2 regions of the Streptomyces sp. NPDC002054 genome follow, and region 1 is predicted to be linked to the other one. Evidence: riboswitches for the same ligand, from Rfam matches in the RefSeq annotation. Region 1 holds a riboswitch; the other holds the start of a gene.
The links. A riboswitch is a leader RNA that binds a small molecule or an ion and turns the genes downstream of it on or off. The one in region 1 is predicted to bind guanidine.
Positions count from the first base shown of each region.

Region 1 (8,279 bases):
CCGAGGCGTGGCAGAAGTCGGGCCGGCTGGCGCTGGTCGGCATGGGCGTGGAACCCGGGCTGTCGGACGTCTTCGCCCGGTACGCGGCCGACGAACTCTTCGACGAGATCGAGGAGATCGGCATCCGTGACGGGGCGAACCTGACCGTCGAGGGGTATGACTTCGCCCCGTCGTTCAACATCTGGACGACCATCGAGGAGTGCCTGAACCCGCCGGTGGTCTACGAGCGGGAGCGCGGCTGGTTCACCACCGAACCGTTCAGCGAGCCGGAGGTGTTCGACTTCCCGGAGGGCATCGGCCCGGTCGAGTGCGTCAACGTCGAGCACGAGGAGGTGCTGCTGGTCCCGCGCTGGGTGGACGCCCAACGGGTCACCTTCAAGTACGGACTGGGCGACGACTTCATCGGCAAGCTGAAGACCCTGCACGCCCTGGGCCTGGACTCGACCGAAGCGGTCACGGTCCGCGGCACGGACGGCGCCCCGGTGCAGGTCTCCCCGCGCGACGTGGTCGCCGCCTGCCTGCCGGACCCGGCCACCCTGGGTGAGCGGATGACCGGCAAGACTTGCGCGGGCACCTGGGTGAAGGGCACCAAGGACGGCCGGCCGCGCGAGGTGTACCTGTACCACGTCGTGGACAACCAGTGGTCCATGCGGGAGTACGGCTCCCAGGCCGTGGTCTGGCAGACGGCCGTCAACCCGGTCGTGGCGCTGGAACTCATGGCAGGCGGCGTCTGGTCGGAGCCCGGCGTCCTGGGCCCGGAGGCCCTCCCGCCGCGCCCGTTCCTGGACCTGCTGACTGCCTACGGCTCTCCCTGGGGCATCCGCGATCAGGCCTGATCGCTCAGGAGAGCGGGCAGTGTGCGCATGTCGTGGAAGACGACGGTGTCAGGGCCTTCGAGCCGTTCCGCCGGGGTGAGCCCGCCGGCATAGCCGAAGGCGCGCATGCCCGCGGCGCGGGCGGCCTGGACGCCGGGCAGGCTGTCCTCGACCACCACGCAGGCCGCGGGGTCGATTCCCATCTGCTGGGCGGCGTACAGGAACAGGTCGGGGGCCGGTTTGCCGCGGGCGACTTCGGTGGCGCTGTAAATGCGGCCTGCGAAGCGGTCGTAGAGGCCGGTACGGCCCAGGGTGTGGCGCATCTTGTCGTGGGAGCCGCTGGAGGCCACGCAGGTCGGCAGGGTGATCGCGTCGAGAGCTTCGGGCAGTCCCTCGACGGGAGCGAGCCCGGCGTCCACGCCCTCGCGGTGGAGCTGTTCGAACCGTTCCTGCCAGGTCGCGGCCACCTCCTCGCCGAGCCGGCCGGCGACTTGCTCACGGATGGAGGCGTGCGAGCGCCCGATGAACCGTTCGATGACCTCGCTCTTGGTGAGTGGCCAGCCCAGCTCCGCTCCGAGGGCGACCTGGACGCGGGCGGCGATGCGTTCGCTGTCGACCAGCACCCCGTCGCAGTCGAATATGACAAGTTCTATCGGCTTGATCATCTCCGCAGCATAGGCGCCGGTGCTCAACCGGTCGTGCAGGCGGTCACGGTGTGTCCGGGCGGCGGCGGAGCAGCAGGAGGGCGATGTCGTCGGCGCGGGGGGCGGTGTGCCGGGCGTGCTGGATGAGGTCGTCGGCGACCGCGGCGAGGGGTTGGGAGTGGACGCGGTCGAGGTGCCGGGCGGCGGCACGGGTGGAGTCCTCGATGTCGTCGCCGCGGGATTCGACGAGGCCGTCGGTGTAGAGGGTGAGGAGGGTGCCGGGGGTGAAGGGGATCTCGGTGGTGGGGTAGCGGGCTTCGGGGTCGATGCCGAGGACCAGCCCGGGGTTCAGGTGCAGGATCTCCGTGGGGCCGCCGGGACGGTGTACGAGGGGTGGCGGGTGGCCTGCGGTCGCCAGGCGGGCGCTGTTCCGGGCCAGGTCGAAGTGGACGTAGAGGCAGCTGGTGAAGAGCCCCGGGTCGAGGTCGGTCAGGAGCCGGTTGGTGCGGGCCAGGACTTCGCCGGGCGGGGCCCCGGCGGTGGCGTGGACGGCGGTGCGGACCTGCCCCATGAGGGCGGCGGCGTTGACGTTGTGGCCCTGGACGTCTCCGATGGCGGCAGCGGCCGTGGTGTCGTCGATGCGGATGAGGTCGTAGAAGTCTCCGCCGATGTCGAGGCCCTGCGCCGCGGGGAGGTAGCGGGCGGCCACTTCCAGGGCCGGGATGTCGGGCAGGGTGTGCGGCAGGAGGCTGGTCTGCAGGCTGTGGGCGAGCAGGTGTTTGGAGTCGTAGAGGCGGGCCCGGTCCAGGGCCTGCGCGATCAGGCCGGCGATCGAGGTCAGGACGGCGCGTTCACCGGGGGCGAAGGGGCGCGGGTGGTCGTAGGCCAGGACGAGGGAACCCACGGGGTGGCCGGAGGCGATCAGAGGAAGGAACGCCCAGGCGGCCATGTCGTCCTGGACGACGGCCGACGGATACTCGGCCACGAGTTCGCCGGCGTCCGCGAAGAACAGCGGATCGCCGGTGCGCAGCACGCGGGTGGTGGCCGTGTCGGAGGTCACCGGTTCGCCGTCGAACCGGGCCATCAGTTCGGCCGTGTAGCCGCGGTAGCCGACGATGCGCAGGCGCTGGTCCTCGGCCACGAGCAGGGCCATCGCCTGCGCGCCGAGTGCGGGCACCAGCTGGTCGGCGGCCTGCTCAACCACATCCTGCGCGTGGTGGGCCTCGGTGAGGGTGGCCGCCAGATGCATCAGCTGGTAGAGGGCGGTGGCCCGGCTGGGCGCCGGCGCGGTGGCCGATGGGGCTGCGACCGGTGGCGGCGCGGGTTGGCCGTCGGCTCCCGCGCCGGCGCCGGCGCCTGTGTCCGTACTTGTGCCTGTGCCTGCGCCTGTGACTGCGGTGATGCGGACGCTGATGCCCGTGTCGTCGGGGAAGAGCTCGAAACGCAGGCGGCGGTCGGGGGGCCGCAGGGCGGTGAAGGACCGGGGCAGGCGGCTGATGACCGCGGCCCGGTAGTGGTCCTCGATCACGGGAGTGTCCATCCACGGCAGTGCTTCCCACGGCAGCGCACCGAGCAGGCCGGAAACCGGCGCGCCGAGCAGCTCGGCCGCCTCGGCCGTGATGAAAGTGACCTTTCCGTTCAGATCGAGGGCGCAGCTGCCGCCGGGCAGCCGGCGAGCGAAGGCCAGCACTGCTGCCGCCTCCAGGGGGCCGGGCGTGGGCGGCGGCAGGGGGCGCAGCATCACGGGGTGGGCGGCCGGCTCGACCGGACGCCCTTCCTCGGCGGCCTTCCGCAGTACGTCGGCCAGGCCGCGGCAGCCGGCCTCCATGGCGTGGCGTTCGCGCTCGGACAGGTGCGGTGGGTGCATGCCCGGCCACAGCAGCACCAGGCCGCCCGGAGCGAGCGCTCCGCCGGCCGGGGGACGGCCGGGCAGGGGGCTGGCGGCGAGCGCGAAATCGTAGGGCAGGACCAGGCCGAGCCTCGGATAGCGGCGGGCCGTCTCCTCCTGGCCGCCCAGCCACACGAGCCGGTGCTCGCGCACGGCGTCGGCCACGGGGATGGGGTCGTCCAGCCCCACGCGGGACCAGGGTGCGGCGAATTCCCGGGACACCCCGCAGGCCAGGGCGAGGTACAGGACGCGCCTGTCGGATCCGGGCAGGTAGACCATGCCGATGGACGCGCCCGTGGCACGGACCACCTCGTCCAGGGCCGCCTCCAGTGGCCGCCGGCCCGACGGCTCGGCTCCGGCGGCAGGTACTTCCCGCACCTGCTCATCGTCTCCCACCGGGGGCGGTGAGCACCTCCGGCACCGGGATCGCCCCTTTGGCACGCCTGAGCCGCCCGTGTACCGCCCGGCCGGGGCACCGCCCGGCCGGGGCCCGCGATCGGATCAGCCTTCGCCGGGTGCACGCGACCACTGGGCCGTGATGTGAGCCGCCTGCCGGATCAGGGCCTTGACCAGGTCCTGTGCACTGGAGGCCGCCGTGGACCGCAGCACCGCGACGCTGATCTCGCGCGCCAGGTCCGGCCCTTCCAGGTCCAGTGGCCGTACGACGATGTCCTCGCGCGCCGCCCCGAGGGCCAGGCGGGGAACCAGCGCGATGCCGGTGCCCGCCGCGACGAAGCCCTGCACCACGGCGTAGTCGTCGGTGCGCATGATGTGCGCCGGCTCGAAGTCGTGCTGGGCGCAGGCCCAGGCCAGCAGCCGGTCGCAGGGGTCGCGGGGGTCGGCCGCGCCCACCCAGTCCTCGTCGCGCAGCTCCTGCAGGGGGACGCGGTCGAGGTGTGCGCAGCGGTGGCCCTGCGGCATGGCCAGCAGGAGGGGGTCCGTCAGCAGGGCATGGAGCTCGAAGTCGTCGCCGAGGTCGAGGTAGTCGTCCGGCTGGGAGAACACGAGCGCTGCCTGCAGCTCGCGTGAGCGCAGTCCCCGGAGCAGCACCGGCAGCTCTCCCTCGGTGAGGGAGACATGGACTCCCTGCTGGTGCAGGGCCTTCACGGCCGGCGGCAGGAGGAGCGCCCCGGCGGTGGGGAAGGTGCCGATGTGCAGGGTCCGGATGCCGCGCTCGGCCAGGCCGCGTACTTCGCGGTCCGCGAGCTGGAGCCGGGAGAGTACGGCTTCCGCGTGCGGCAGCAGTGTCTCCCCCAGCTCCGTGAGGACGGCGCCGCGCGGGCCCCGCTGCACCAGCCGGGCGCCGAAGTGCGCTTCGAGGGCCATCAGGTGGTGGGTGACCGTCGGCTGCGCATAGTGCAGCAGGCGGGCGGCGGCAGCGAGTGATCCCGCCTGGGAGATGGCCCGGAGAACCTGGAGGTGGCGCAGCTCAAGATATAGACAGCGTATGGAGATCCATCAAGGAATGACGCATTCCTCGATGGCTCCCCCGCTGCCACTCTGACTGGCGTGAACAGCAACACCTCTCCCCGGGGCGCCACGCAGTTGCGCGCCCCGTACGCAGAAGCGCTCCGCAGGCACGCCGGCCGGGGCTGGCTCCGCCTCAACGTCCCGGGGCACGCGGGTGACGGCGCGGGCTCCTCCCCGCTCGTCGAGACGTTCGGCCCCGATGCGGTACGGATGGACTTCCCTCCGCTCCTCGACGGGATAGACCTCGGCAAGGACACGCCGATGGACCATGCCCTGGCCCTGGCGGCCGAGGCCTGGGGCGCCCGGCGCACCTGGTTCCTCACCAACGGCGCCTCCCAGGGCAACCAGATCGCCTCTCTCGTGGCCCCGGCGCTCGGCGACACCCTCGTCGTTCAGCGCAGTGTGCACTCCAGCGTGATCGACGGACTTGTCCTCTCCGGCCTCAAGGCGGCATTCGTCCAGCCCTCGCTCGACGCGGAGCAGGGCATCGCACACGGCGTGACGGCCGCCGACCTCGCGGAGGCCCTCGCCCGGCATCCCGGTGCCGCGGCTGCGTACGTCGTCTCCCCGAGCTACTTCGGTGCGGTGGCCGACATCCGCGCGCTCGCCGATGTGGCCCATGCCGCCGGGGTGCCCCTGATCGTGGACGAAGCCTGGGGTTCGCACTTCGGCTTCCACCCCACGCTGCCCGCCGGCGCCCTGTCCCAGGGCGCGGACCTCGTGACCTCCAGTACGCACAAACTCGCCGGCAGCCTCACCCAGTCCGCCATGCTGCACCTGGGCCACGGCCCGTTCGCCGACAGGCTGGAGCCGCTGGTGGATCGGGCGTTCCGGCTCGTCCAGTCCACCAGCGCGAGCGCGCTGCTGATGGCCTCGCTCGACCTCGCACGGATGGCCCTGGTGGCCGGGCGGGATGCCGTCGGGGGTTCCGTCGAGACCGCCGACAAGATGCGGGGGAGGATCCGCGCGCTCGGCCGCTTCGCCGTCGTCAGCGACACCTTCGACCGCTTCCCCGACATCGTGGCGGCCGACCCCCTGCGGATCGCCATCGACACCCGCGCCGGGGGGATCGCCGGGCACGAGGCCCGGCGGCGGCTGCACCGGGACCATCAGGTCATGGTCGAGGTCGCCACCGATTCGGCGGTGGTCGCGGTGGTCGGAGCCGGTGCGGCACCGGACTGCGACCGGTTCATCGAGGCGCTACACACCCTGCCGTCGCCGGCCGACGGCGGTTCCGGAGGTCCGGTACGGCTGTCCCTGCCGCAACCCGGGCCCGCGCGGCTGACCGCACGCGAGGCGTTTCTGAGCCCTGCCCGGGTGCTGCCCGCGGCAGCGGCGGTCGGGCGGATCTCCGCGGACACGCTGGCCGCGTACCCGCCCGGTATCCCCAACATCCTGCCGGGCGAGGTCATCACCGCCGAGACGGTCCGCTTTCTCCAGCACACCGCGACCGCACCGAACGGCCATGTCCGCGGTGCGCTCGACCCGGGAGTCACCCGGCTGCGCGTCGTTGCCTGAAGCCCCGCATCCGGCCCGGGGGGCAGGGGCGGGGCCGGTGCTACAGTGGCCGCGGCCGGGCTGTCCCGGCCCCGGACGAGATGCGCCGTACCCGGTTACGCACGACGACGCGCACGAACCTCTCGATCGAGAGGTTTCGTAGCGGTCTGCACCATCCCGGCAGGCCGTGTCGCCGAGCGGATGGACCCGTACACATGACCGTGCAACTGACCCGGACCCTCTACACCACCGCCGCACACGCCAGCGGAGGCCGGACGGGCACGGTGGCCACGGACGACGGCCGCCTGAATCTCGAACTGGCCCCGCCGCGCAAGAAGACGCCGACGGCCACCAACCCCGAGCAACTGTTCGCCGCGGGCTACGCCGCATGCTTCACCTCCGCCCTCGCCGAGGTGGCCGACGAGTTCGGGGTCGACACGGCCGCCGCCCAGGTCACCTGCCAGGTCCAACTCGGCACCACGGACACGCCGGCGGGCTACGGCCTGGCCGTGACACTCACGGTTGCCGTCCCCGGCCGGACTGCCGCCGAACTGGAGCCGCTGCTACACCGGGCAGACGCCACATGCCCCTACTCCCAGGCGGTCCGGGGCAACATCCCCCTGACGCTGGTGGCTATCGACGGAACCACGGCGCAGTGACGAAACCGCGCACGGGGATAGCCCCTCCGGCCCGCGGCGCATGGCTGCGGCGCGGGATCAGCCGCAATGGTGGCCCGCTGCTGGAGGAGCAAGAGGCCATCTGGCTGCAGGCGGGCCATCACTATGCGGACAGCCGGGGCTTCGCGGGCACCACCTCCTTCGACGGCCATGAGGTCCGCTTCCACCACGTGGTCGGTGAGCCCGGCGAGGACGTGGGCTGCCTGCGCCGGGACGGCGAGAACCTGGTCGAATCGGGTGCGAACCCCGACGGCTCCACCTTCCTGGAGATCTGGATGCCGATGCCGGACGCCTCCGGCCAGACCGGCTCCTGGACCGCCGCCGGATGCCAGGTCGTACGAGTCGGTCCGCACCTGGTGTACGTGGACGCCGAAACGAGCGCGTACCTGCGGATGTAGCCCGGCTGGTTGAGCCGCACCGCGCAGGGCGGGCACCCGGCACCGGGCGGATCACGGGTGGCAGAGGCGCCCGCGGGAAGCATCACGGGTGTGCGCCGAACCCCTGCCACCCTGGCCGTCCTGCCCGCCCTCGCCGTCCTCGCCACCGCGTTCTCCGCCCTCGTCCTGCCCGGGCCACCCGCCGCCGCAGCCCCTGCCACCGAAGCTCCCACCGCTGCCGGAACGGTCCAGCTGACCAGCTACAACATCTGCGGCAACATGTGCTCCCGCCCTCCGTACGACCCGGCGCGCCGCATCGCGGCCGTGGCCGCCGAGGCCGATCCCGGAGGCTGGGGTGCCGACCAGCTGTTCCTCCAGGAGGTGTGCGAACACCAGTACCGCGCCCTCCTCGACCGGCTGGGCCCGCTCGGCTACGCCGGGTTCCACTCCGCCACCCTTCCGGCCGGGAACCCGGCCATCTGCGAGGGCCACGCGTACGGGAACGCCGTTCTCGTACGCGGTCCGGTCTCGGCGACGGCCGCACTCGACCTGACGGTAGGGGGCGAACGCGAGCCCATCACGGTGCCCTGCGCCCTGACTTCCCTGGCGGACCGGCCCACCTGGTCCTGCTCGGTACACCTCTACTGGGACGACGGCACCCTCGCGGTGCCGGAAGCGGACCGGCTGGCGGCGCAGGCCCGCCAGTGGCTGGACGACGGATTCACGGTCGTCCTGGGCGGGGACTTCAATCACTCCCCACGCACCGCCACGCTGTCGCGCTTCTACCGACCGGAGCGGGGGGACGGCGCCGACGGGTCCTTCATCGAGGCCGACGAGAGCGACCCGGAGTTCTTCGACCCCGCCGTCTGCCCACCCGCCGTGTCGGCATGCCGGTCGGGCGAGGCGACCTT
Region 1 is NZ_JBEOXT010000030.1:77,786-86,064, reverse strand. Features, by position in the region: gene ABT123_RS25840 (saccharopine dehydrogenase family protein) at 1-836, shown strand, start outside; gene ABT123_RS25835 (HAD family hydrolase) at 827-1,480, opposite strand; gene ABT123_RS25830 (SpoIIE family protein phosphatase) at 1,524-3,725, opposite strand; gene ABT123_RS25825 (LysR family transcriptional regulator) at 3,849-4,775, opposite strand; gene ABT123_RS25820 (aminotransferase class I/II-fold pyridoxal phosphate-dependent enzyme) at 4,857-6,335, shown strand; guanidine-III (ykkC-III) riboswitch at 6,386-6,449, shown strand; gene ABT123_RS25815 (Ohr family peroxiredoxin) at 6,530-6,973, shown strand; gene ABT123_RS25810 (hypothetical protein) at 6,970-7,389, shown strand; gene ABT123_RS25805 (endonuclease/exonuclease/phosphatase family protein) at 7,480-8,279, shown strand, end outside.

Region 2 (8,279 bases), on a different contig from region 1:
CCCCTGACCCCGGCCTCGACCCTGGATAATCGGTGACCATGACCCGCCTGATCCTCGCGACCCGCAACGCGGGCAAAGTCACCGAGCTCCGCGCCATCCTGTCCGACGCCGGCCTGCCGCACGAGCTGGTCGGCGCGGACGCCTACCCCGAGATCCCGGACGTCAAGGAAACCGGCGTCACCTTCGCGGAGAACGCCCTGCTGAAGGCGCACGCCCTCGCCCAGGCCACCGGCCTGCCGGCCGTCGCCGACGACTCCGGGCTCTGCGTGGACGTCCTGAACGGCGCCCCCGGCATCTTCTCGGCCCGCTGGGCCGGCCGCCACGGCGACGACGCCGCGAACCTGTCGCTGCTGCTGGCCCAGCTCTCCGACATCGAGACCCCCCACCGCGGCGCCCACTTCGCCTGCGCCGCAGCCCTCGCCCTCCCGGACGGCACGGAACGCGTGGTCGAGGGCCGCCTCCTGGGCACCCTCCGCCACACCCCGGCGGGCTCGGGCGGCTTCGGGTACGACCCGATCCTCCAGCCGGAGGGGGAGGCGCGGACGTGCGCGGAAATGTCGGCGGCGGAGAAGAATGCGATCTCCCACCGCGGCAAGGCCTTCCGCGCCCTGGTCCCGGTGGTCCGGGAGCTCCTCGGCTGAGGCCCCGTACACGAAGGCCGGTCACACTCTCATCGAGCGTGACCGGCCTTCAATGTGGGCCCGGTGGGACTCGAACCCACGACACACCGGACCTAAACCGGCGCCCTCTGGCCAGCTGGGGTACGGGCCCAATGCTGCCCGCCTACTGTAACGGTCGTGGGGAGGAGGTGGCACGAAGACCTCAACCCTGGCGCTGACGGGTGCCGCCACGGCACCAGGTGCTCGTGGTTGCATGGCAGTTGGGGCACAGTAGTCGGAGGTTTTCCCGACGGTCGTCGCTCCAGTCACCGTTGACGTGGTCGATCTCCAGGGTCATGGAGCGTCCGCACCACTCGGGCGGGGTCCCGCACCGGTCGCAGCGCTCGGGCACGCCGATCGCACGCAGCGCCCGGCGCAGCGTCTTTGTGCTGGTTCGCCGCTGCCTGTCGTGGTGGATGAGCACCTCGTCCGGCGTCTTGGCGGTGGGCGACGGCTTGCCGCGCTGGTGGGCTTGGCCCAGGAAGTGAGCGGTGCTGATCCCCTCGTCCGTGACCCATCTCCGTAGGTACGCGCGCTGGTGGTGATTGTCCGGCCGCCTGAGGCGCCGAAGCGCCTCCGCGAAGGAACTCGACGTGTCCACCGCGCGCCGGAGTTCCGCTGCCGTCGGCCGGGGGAGCCGTTTGGCGGTGGTCATCGCCGGCCCTTGCCCCGGCCTCGGTAGGTGTCCGTCGTCGAGTGGCAGTTGGGGCAGAGGAACCGCAGGTTCTCCCGCCGGTTGTTGCGCCAGTCGCCGTCGATGTGGTCCACCTCCAAGGGGGGCGGATCGCCCTGCCAGACCGCCTCGATGCCGCAGAAGGCGCAGCACTCTTTGGTCCCGACCTCCAGGAGGGCGCGCCTCAGTCGGGAGTTCGGCGTCCTCGCGGCTTGCGGGGAACGGTCGTCGCGGAGGATCTCCTCGGGGGCGCGGCGACGGCCGTTGTTCCGCGTCCGCTCCGTCCGGGTCGGTCCGGTGAAGTGGCTGGTGTCGATCCCGAACGCCTTCACCTTGCGGCTGATGTGGGCGTGATGGCCGCCCACGGCGTCCAAGCCGAGGTGGTGCAGCACCTCGTACATGTTGCGGGAGCCGGCCACGGCCTCTTCGAGGATCTCCTTCGTCCACTTCACCCCCTCCCGTTCGAAGTGGGAGGTAACGACCCCGAGCTTCCGCATGCGGTCATGCACGTATCGCCTCCGCGACCCGCCCCGCGGGTCCACCCCCAGCCTCTCCAGCGCCTCGCTCAGCGTCCGCGACGACCCCGCCGCCTCTGCGAGCCGTTCTCGTGTGTCGTCCGATACGGAACGGCCCGCACCGGTTCGGTGCGGGCCGTTCCATGGGAAGGCGGGGCCGGGGTCAGATGCCCAGGTCCTTGATGATCTTGGCTACGTGGCCCGTCGCCTTGACGTTGTACAGCGCGCGCTCGACCTTGCCCTCCTCGTCCACGATCACCGTGGAGCGGATGACACCCGTCACCGTCTTGCCGTACAGCTTCTTCTCGCCGTACGCGCCGTACGCCTCCAGGACCTCCTTCTCCGGGTCGCCGACCAGCGTGACCTTCAGGTGCTCCTTCTCGCGGAACTTCGCCAGCTTCTCCGACTTGTCCGGGGAGACACCGATCACGTCGTAGCCAGCCGTCGCCAGCACCTCCAGGTTGTCCGTGAAGTCGCAGGCCTGCTTCGTGCAGCCCGGAGTCAGCGCGGCCGGGTAGAAGTAGACGATCACCTTGCGGCCGAGGTGGTCGGCGAGCGAGATCTCGTTGCCGTCCGCGTCGGGCAGGGTGAAGGCCGGGGCGGGGTCGCCGGGCTGGAGTCGCTCGCTCATGTTCACAGTCTCCTCGGGAGGGGATCAGTACCCGACGAGACTAAGCTGACAGACTGTCCATGAAGGACCAGGACCATGCCCACAGACGACCACGGAGGCAGCGCGGTGTCGGACGTCAGGACCCCAGCGCAGATCGAGGCGGACATCGTCCGCCGGCGCGAGCAGCTCGCCGAGACGCTCGACGAGATCGGCGTGCGCGTGCACCCGAAGACGATCATCGGGGATGCCAAGGCCAAGGTCGCCTCGCATGTGGACCATGCCGCCGGCCGGGCCCTCGGCACCGTGAACCGCCTGGTCGCGGAGGTCAAGGGCGGGCTGCGCACCGAAACCGGCGAGCCGCGGCTCGAGCGGATCGTGCCGGTTGCCCTGCTCGCCGTCGGGGTGGTCGGGCTGCTGGCGGTGTCGGCCCGCCGCAAGCGCGGCTGATCCGGGCGGGTAGGTTCACAGACGTGAGCGAGAACCACAACCACGACAAGCTGCCCATCCGCATGCTGCACGACCGGGTGCTCGTGCGGTCCGATTCGCCCGAGGGTGAGCGCCGCTCCGGCGGTGGCATCCTCATTCCGGCCACGGCCGCGGTGGGCAAGCGGCTGGCCTGGGCCGCGGTGGTTGCGGTCGGGCAGAACGTCCGGACCGTGGAGCCCGGTGACCGGGTGCTCTACGACCCCGAGGACCGGGCCGAGGTCGAGGTGCGGGGCGCGACGTACGTCCTCATGCGCGAGCGGGACCTGCACGCGGTGGCCGCGGAGCGGCTGGAGGGGTCCGAGGACTCCACCGGGCTGTACCTGTAGCCCGGCCTGGGCCCGACCTGACAGATGTCCGAAAAGGGCTGGTGATGACCGTCACCAGCCCTTTTGCCTGTTCTTTGCTACGGTGGGGGAGAACCCGACGAGACGCGCCGTACCGGGTCAGGACAAGACGACGCAGCCCGTACTGCTCCCGTCTCGGAGGTTCCTGTCATGGCCTGGGTTCTGCTGCTGCTCGCCGGTCTGATCGAAGTCGGCTGGTCGATCGGCATGAAGTTCACCGAGGGGTTCACCCGGCTCTGGCCGAGCGTGTTCACCGGTGCCGGCATCGTCGCGAGCATGGTGCTGCTGTCGATGGCCGCGAAGACCCTGCCGATCGGTACGGCGTACGGGGTCTGGGTCGGCATCGGCGCGGCCGGGGCGGCGATCCTGGGCATGGTGGTGCTCGGTGAGCCGGTGACCGCCGCGCGGATCTTCTTCATCAGTCTGCTGCTGGTCGCGGTGGTGGGGCTGAAGGCGACCTCGGGTCACTGATCTGCACCCGGATCCTCACCCGGATCCTCATCCGGTTGGGCCGGGCCCCCGGTGGTCGTCGTACCGCCCGGGGCCTGGCCTTCTTCCGTCTGGCCTTCTTCCGGCTGGCCCTCGTCCCTCGTGCCCTCGTCCGTCTGACCCCCGTTCGTCTGGCCGCCGTTGGCCGGGCTTCCGTTCAGCTGCCCGCCCCGGGGCTCGCCGATACCGGTCGTCGGGGCCGGAGCCGGCGGGCGGTCCGGGCGTGGTGGCCGGGCGTGCGGGGGTGGCGGGGGAAGGGGCCGGTCGGCGCCCGGCTGGAGTTCTAGGTCGAAGTCGACGGGGTCCGAGCCTTCCAGCGCCGCCTTCGTGTACGCCGCCCAGATCCGGGCCGGGTAGCCGCCCCCGCTGATCCGGGCCTCGCCGAGGGCCCCGTACAGGGATTGCAGGGTTCCGGTGTCCGGGTCCTGGCCCATCATCGCGACCACGGTCACCAGGTCCGGGGTGTAGGCGGCGAACCACGCCGAGCGGTCCAGCTCGCCGGTGCCGGTCTTGCCGGCGGCCGGGTGGCCGGCGGCCAGCGCGGCCGTGCCGGTGCCGTTGTCCACGACGCTGACCAGCATCGAGGTGGTCGTGTCGGCCGCCTCCCGGCTGATGGCCTGGTGCGGGTCCCGGTTCGGCAGTCCGATGTCGTCCCCGCCCTTGGTGATCTTCTCGACCAGGGTGTACGGGGTGTACCGGCCGTGGTCGGCCAGCGTCGCGTACGCCTGCGCCATGTCGAGGACGGATGCCTGCATGGTGCCCAGTGCCATGGCGGGGCCCGGGTCGAAGTTGGGGGTGTTCGCCGGGATGCCGAGGGCGATCGCGGTGTCCTTGACCTTGAGGGTGCCCACGTCCACGGCCATCTGCGCGAAGACGGCGTTGACGGAGAGGTCGGTGGCGGTGCTGACGGTGATGTCCCCGTAGGAGTCCTGTCCCTCGTTCTCGGGGGCGTAGTGGATCCTGCTGCCGGTGACGGGCCGTTTGTTGTCCCCGTTGTAGAGGGTGTTGGGGGTGATGGGCCGGCCGTCCTGGGTGCGGGAGTCGTTCTCCACGGCGGAGGCGAACACGAACGGCTTGAAGGCGGAGGCGACCTGGTAGTCGTGCCGGGTGGCGTTGTTGACGTACTGCCGGGTGTAGTCGATGCCGCCGTAGAGGGCGACCACCTTTCCGGTGGCGGGGTCGATGGACGCGCCGCCGGCCCGGACCAGCCGGTCCGCGGGCCGGGTCTGCGGCGCCAGTTTGCTCGTCAGTCTGTCGTCCACGGCGTCGACGAAGGCGGTCTGGCGGTGCTTGTCGATGGTGGTGGTGATCCGGTAGCCGCCCTCGGCGAGGGTGGTCTCGTCGAGGATCTTGTTGCCGGTGATGTGGTCCTTCACGGCTTCCACCAGGTAGCCGCGCTGCCCGGACAGGCCCGAGGCCGGCCGGGCCTGCTGCGGTTCGGGGAACCGGGCCGCCGCGCGTTCGGCCGGGGTCAGCCACTGTTGTTTGACCATGCCGTCGAGTACGTAGTTCCAGCGGGCCAGGGCCCGGCCGCGGCTCTGCGGGTGGGTGACCACGTCGAAGGCGGAGGGGGAGTTGAGGAGGGTGGCGAGGTAGGCGCCCTCGGCGGTGGTGAGTCTGCCGACGTCCTTGCCGTAGTACGCCTGGGCGGCGGCCTGGATCCCGTACGCGTTCCGGCCGAAGTAACTGGTGTTCAGGTACCCCTCGAGGATGTAGTCCTTCGATTTCTCGCGGCCGAGTTTGACGGCGATGAAGAACTCGTTGACCTTGCGGCTGATCGTCTGTTCCTGGCCCAGGTAGTAGTTCTTCACATACTGCTGGGTGATGGTCGATCCGGACTGTCTGCCTTTGCCGGTCGCCGTGTTCCAGGCGGCGCGGAGCATCGCCTTGGGGTCCACGGCCCGCTCGGAGTGGAAGTCCCGGTCCTCGGCGGCGAGTACGGCCTCCTGGACGGTCCGCGGGACCTGGGCGAGCGCCACGTTCTGGCGGTTGATCTCGCCGTCGCGGGCGAGGGGTGAACCGTCGGCGTAGAGGTAGACGTTGGACTGGGCGGTGGCGGCGGCATTGGCGGGCGGGATGTCGACCAGCCGGTAGCCGGCGATCAGGGCGCCGCCGAGGAGCAGGGCGAAGAGCAGGACCGCGCCCAGCAGCATGCGCCAGGTGGGGAACAGCCGGCGCCAGCCGGTCCGCTTCCGCTCCCTCTTCTTCTGCTGCCTTCTCTCCCGGTTGGTCTGTGGCCGGCCTGGGGTGGTGTCCGGGTCGCGAGGAGACCAGGCCGGCGGTGGTGACTGGTCGCTCATCTCCGGGACTCCTCGGCGCCGCACGAAATATCCATGTCTGTACCTAGTGGTGTCTACCCGAGAGCGAGTGGTTCCGCTCCGGCCGGGCGTAAATCGGTCGCGTGGCTCGCCCCTCCGCACTAAGCTCGCGCGCTTTCGCCGAAGTGGGAACGACGCAGGAGTTGGGAGAGAAACGGTGCGCCTGACAGTGCGTCCGGCAGCTTCGCTGTACCCGGCCGTGGCGGCCGGGGGATTCCGTCGCTTCGCCACCTACGGGACCGCGACCGCGGCGGGGGTGTTCACCAACACCGTCTTCGGTTTCATCGTCGCGTACACGTACATAGCGCTCTGGGCGGAGCGCCCCGACCTCGGCGGCTACGACCAGGCGGAGGCGCTCACCTTCGTCTGGGTGAGCCAGTCGCTGCTCGCTGCCGGCGCGCTCATCGGCGGCGGCTTCCAGGAGGAGGTCCAGGAGCGGATCCGGACCGGGGACATCGCGGTCGACCTGTACCGGCCCGCCGACCTCCAGATGTGGTGGCTGGCCGCCGATCTCGGCCGTGCCGCCTTCCAGTTGCTGGGCCGCGGGGTGGTGCCGCTGGCCGTCGGGGCGCTCGCCTTCCGGCTGGCGCTGCCCGGCGACCCGTTGCGGTGGCTGCTGTTCGTGGTGTCCGTACTGCTCGCGCTGGTGGTGAGCTTCGCGCTGCGCTACCTGCTCGGGTTGGCCGCGTTCTGGCTGCTGGACGGGCAGGGCGTCAATCTGATGGCCACCGTGGTCTGCATCTTCTTCTCCGGGATGGTGCTGCCGCTGTCGGTGTTCCCGGGCGGGTTCGGGGAGTTGGTCCGGGCGCTGCCCTGGGCGGCGATGCTCCAGGTGCCCCTGGACGTGCTGCTGGGCAAGCACTCCGGGGCGGGGAGCGCGGCCGGGGCGCTGGGCTTCCAGCTCGGCTGGGCGGTCGTCCTGTTGGGGGCCGGGCGGCTGGTGCAGTCGGTCGCGACGCGGAAGGTGGTGGTCCAGGGTGGCTGAGGCGCGCGTGGGGACGGTCGGGGCGTCGCAGACCGCCGGCGGGCCGGCATCGGCATCAGCGGCGGCATCGGAATCGGCATCGCCATCGGCATGGGTGCCGGATCCGCGACGGCCGATGGAGGTGCCGCGGCGCAACCGCGCGGTGGAAGGGCTGCGCGGCTACGGGCTGATCGTGGCGATGTGGATCCGGGCGACGATGACGTACCGGACGTCCTTCCTGCTGGCGACCTTCGGGAACGCCGCGGTCACGCTCCTCGACTTCATCGGCATCTACATCATGTTCCGGCACGTGGACGCACTGGGCGGGTTCTCGCTGCCCGAGATCGCCCTGTTGTACGGGTCCTGCTCGGCCTCGCTGGGCCTGGCCGACCTGCTGCTCGGCAACACCGAACGGATCGGGCAGCGGATCCGGGACGGCTCCCTGGACACGATGCTGGTCCGCCCGGTGCCGGTACTGGCCCAGGTCGCGGCGGACCGGTTCGCGCTGCGCCGGCTCGGCCGGATCGCGCAGGGGCTGGCGGTGCTGGGCTGGGCGGTCTGGGTGCTGGACGTGGACTGGACCCTCGGGCGGATGCTGCTGGTGCCGGTGATGGTGCTGGCCGGGGCGGCGATCTTCGGCGCGGTGCTGGTGGCGGGGGCGGCCTTCCAGTTCATCGCCGGGGACGCGGCCGAGGTGCAGAACTCGTTCACGTACGGCGGCTGCACGATGCTCCAGTACCCGCCGACGATCTTCGCCCAGGACCTGCTGCGCGGGGTGACCTTCGTGGTCCCGCTGGCCTTCGTGAACTGGCTGCCGGCGCTGGAGGTGCTGGGGCGGCCGGATCCGCTGGGGCTGCCCGGCTGGGTGGCGTACCTGAGCCCGGTGGTGGCCTTCCTGGTGTTCGTACCGGCCTCGCTGGCGTGGCGGGCCGGCCTTCGTTCGTATCGCAGTACGGGGAGTTGAGACAGCGGTCGTGAATGCGTTGATCGAGCTGTGCGAGGTCGAGAAGGTCTTCGACGTACGGCGTCGGGCGGGCCTGTTCCGGCGGGAGAAACACCAGGTCAGGGCCGTGGACGGGATCAGTTTCGAGGTCGCGGCCGGGGAGGTGGTCGGCTACATCGGGCCGAACGGCGCCGGGAAGTCGACGACGATCAAGATGCTGACCGGCATCCTGACCCCGAGCGGGGGCCGGCTGCGGGTCGCCGGGATCGATCCGTCGG
Region 2 is NZ_JBEOXT010000012.1:190,763-199,041, reverse strand. Features, by position in the region: gene ABT123_RS14080 (hypothetical protein) at 1-7, shown strand, start outside; gene rdgB (RdgB/HAM1 family non-canonical purine NTP pyrophosphatase) at 39-641, shown strand; tRNA gene ABT123_RS14070 (tRNA-Leu) at 697-771, opposite strand; gene ABT123_RS14065 (HNH endonuclease) at 823-1,314, opposite strand; gene ABT123_RS14060 (HNH endonuclease signature motif containing protein) at 1,311-1,841, opposite strand; gene bcp (thioredoxin-dependent thiol peroxidase) at 2,011-2,478, opposite strand; gene ABT123_RS14050 (DUF3618 domain-containing protein) at 2,554-2,904, shown strand; gene ABT123_RS14045 (GroES family chaperonin) at 2,928-3,269, shown strand; guanidine-III (ykkC-III) riboswitch at 3,342-3,406, shown strand; gene ABT123_RS14040 (DMT family transporter) at 3,438-3,758, shown strand; gene ABT123_RS14035 (transglycosylase domain-containing protein) at 3,752-6,076, opposite strand; gene ABT123_RS14030 (ABC transporter permease) at 6,252-7,079, shown strand; gene ABT123_RS14025 (ABC transporter permease) at 7,195-8,022, shown strand; gene ABT123_RS14020 (ABC transporter ATP-binding protein) at 8,033-8,279, shown strand, end outside.
Region 2: another riboswitch for guanidine. It lies ahead of ABT123_RS14040 (DMT family transporter); the one in region 1 lies ahead of ABT123_RS25815 (Ohr family peroxiredoxin).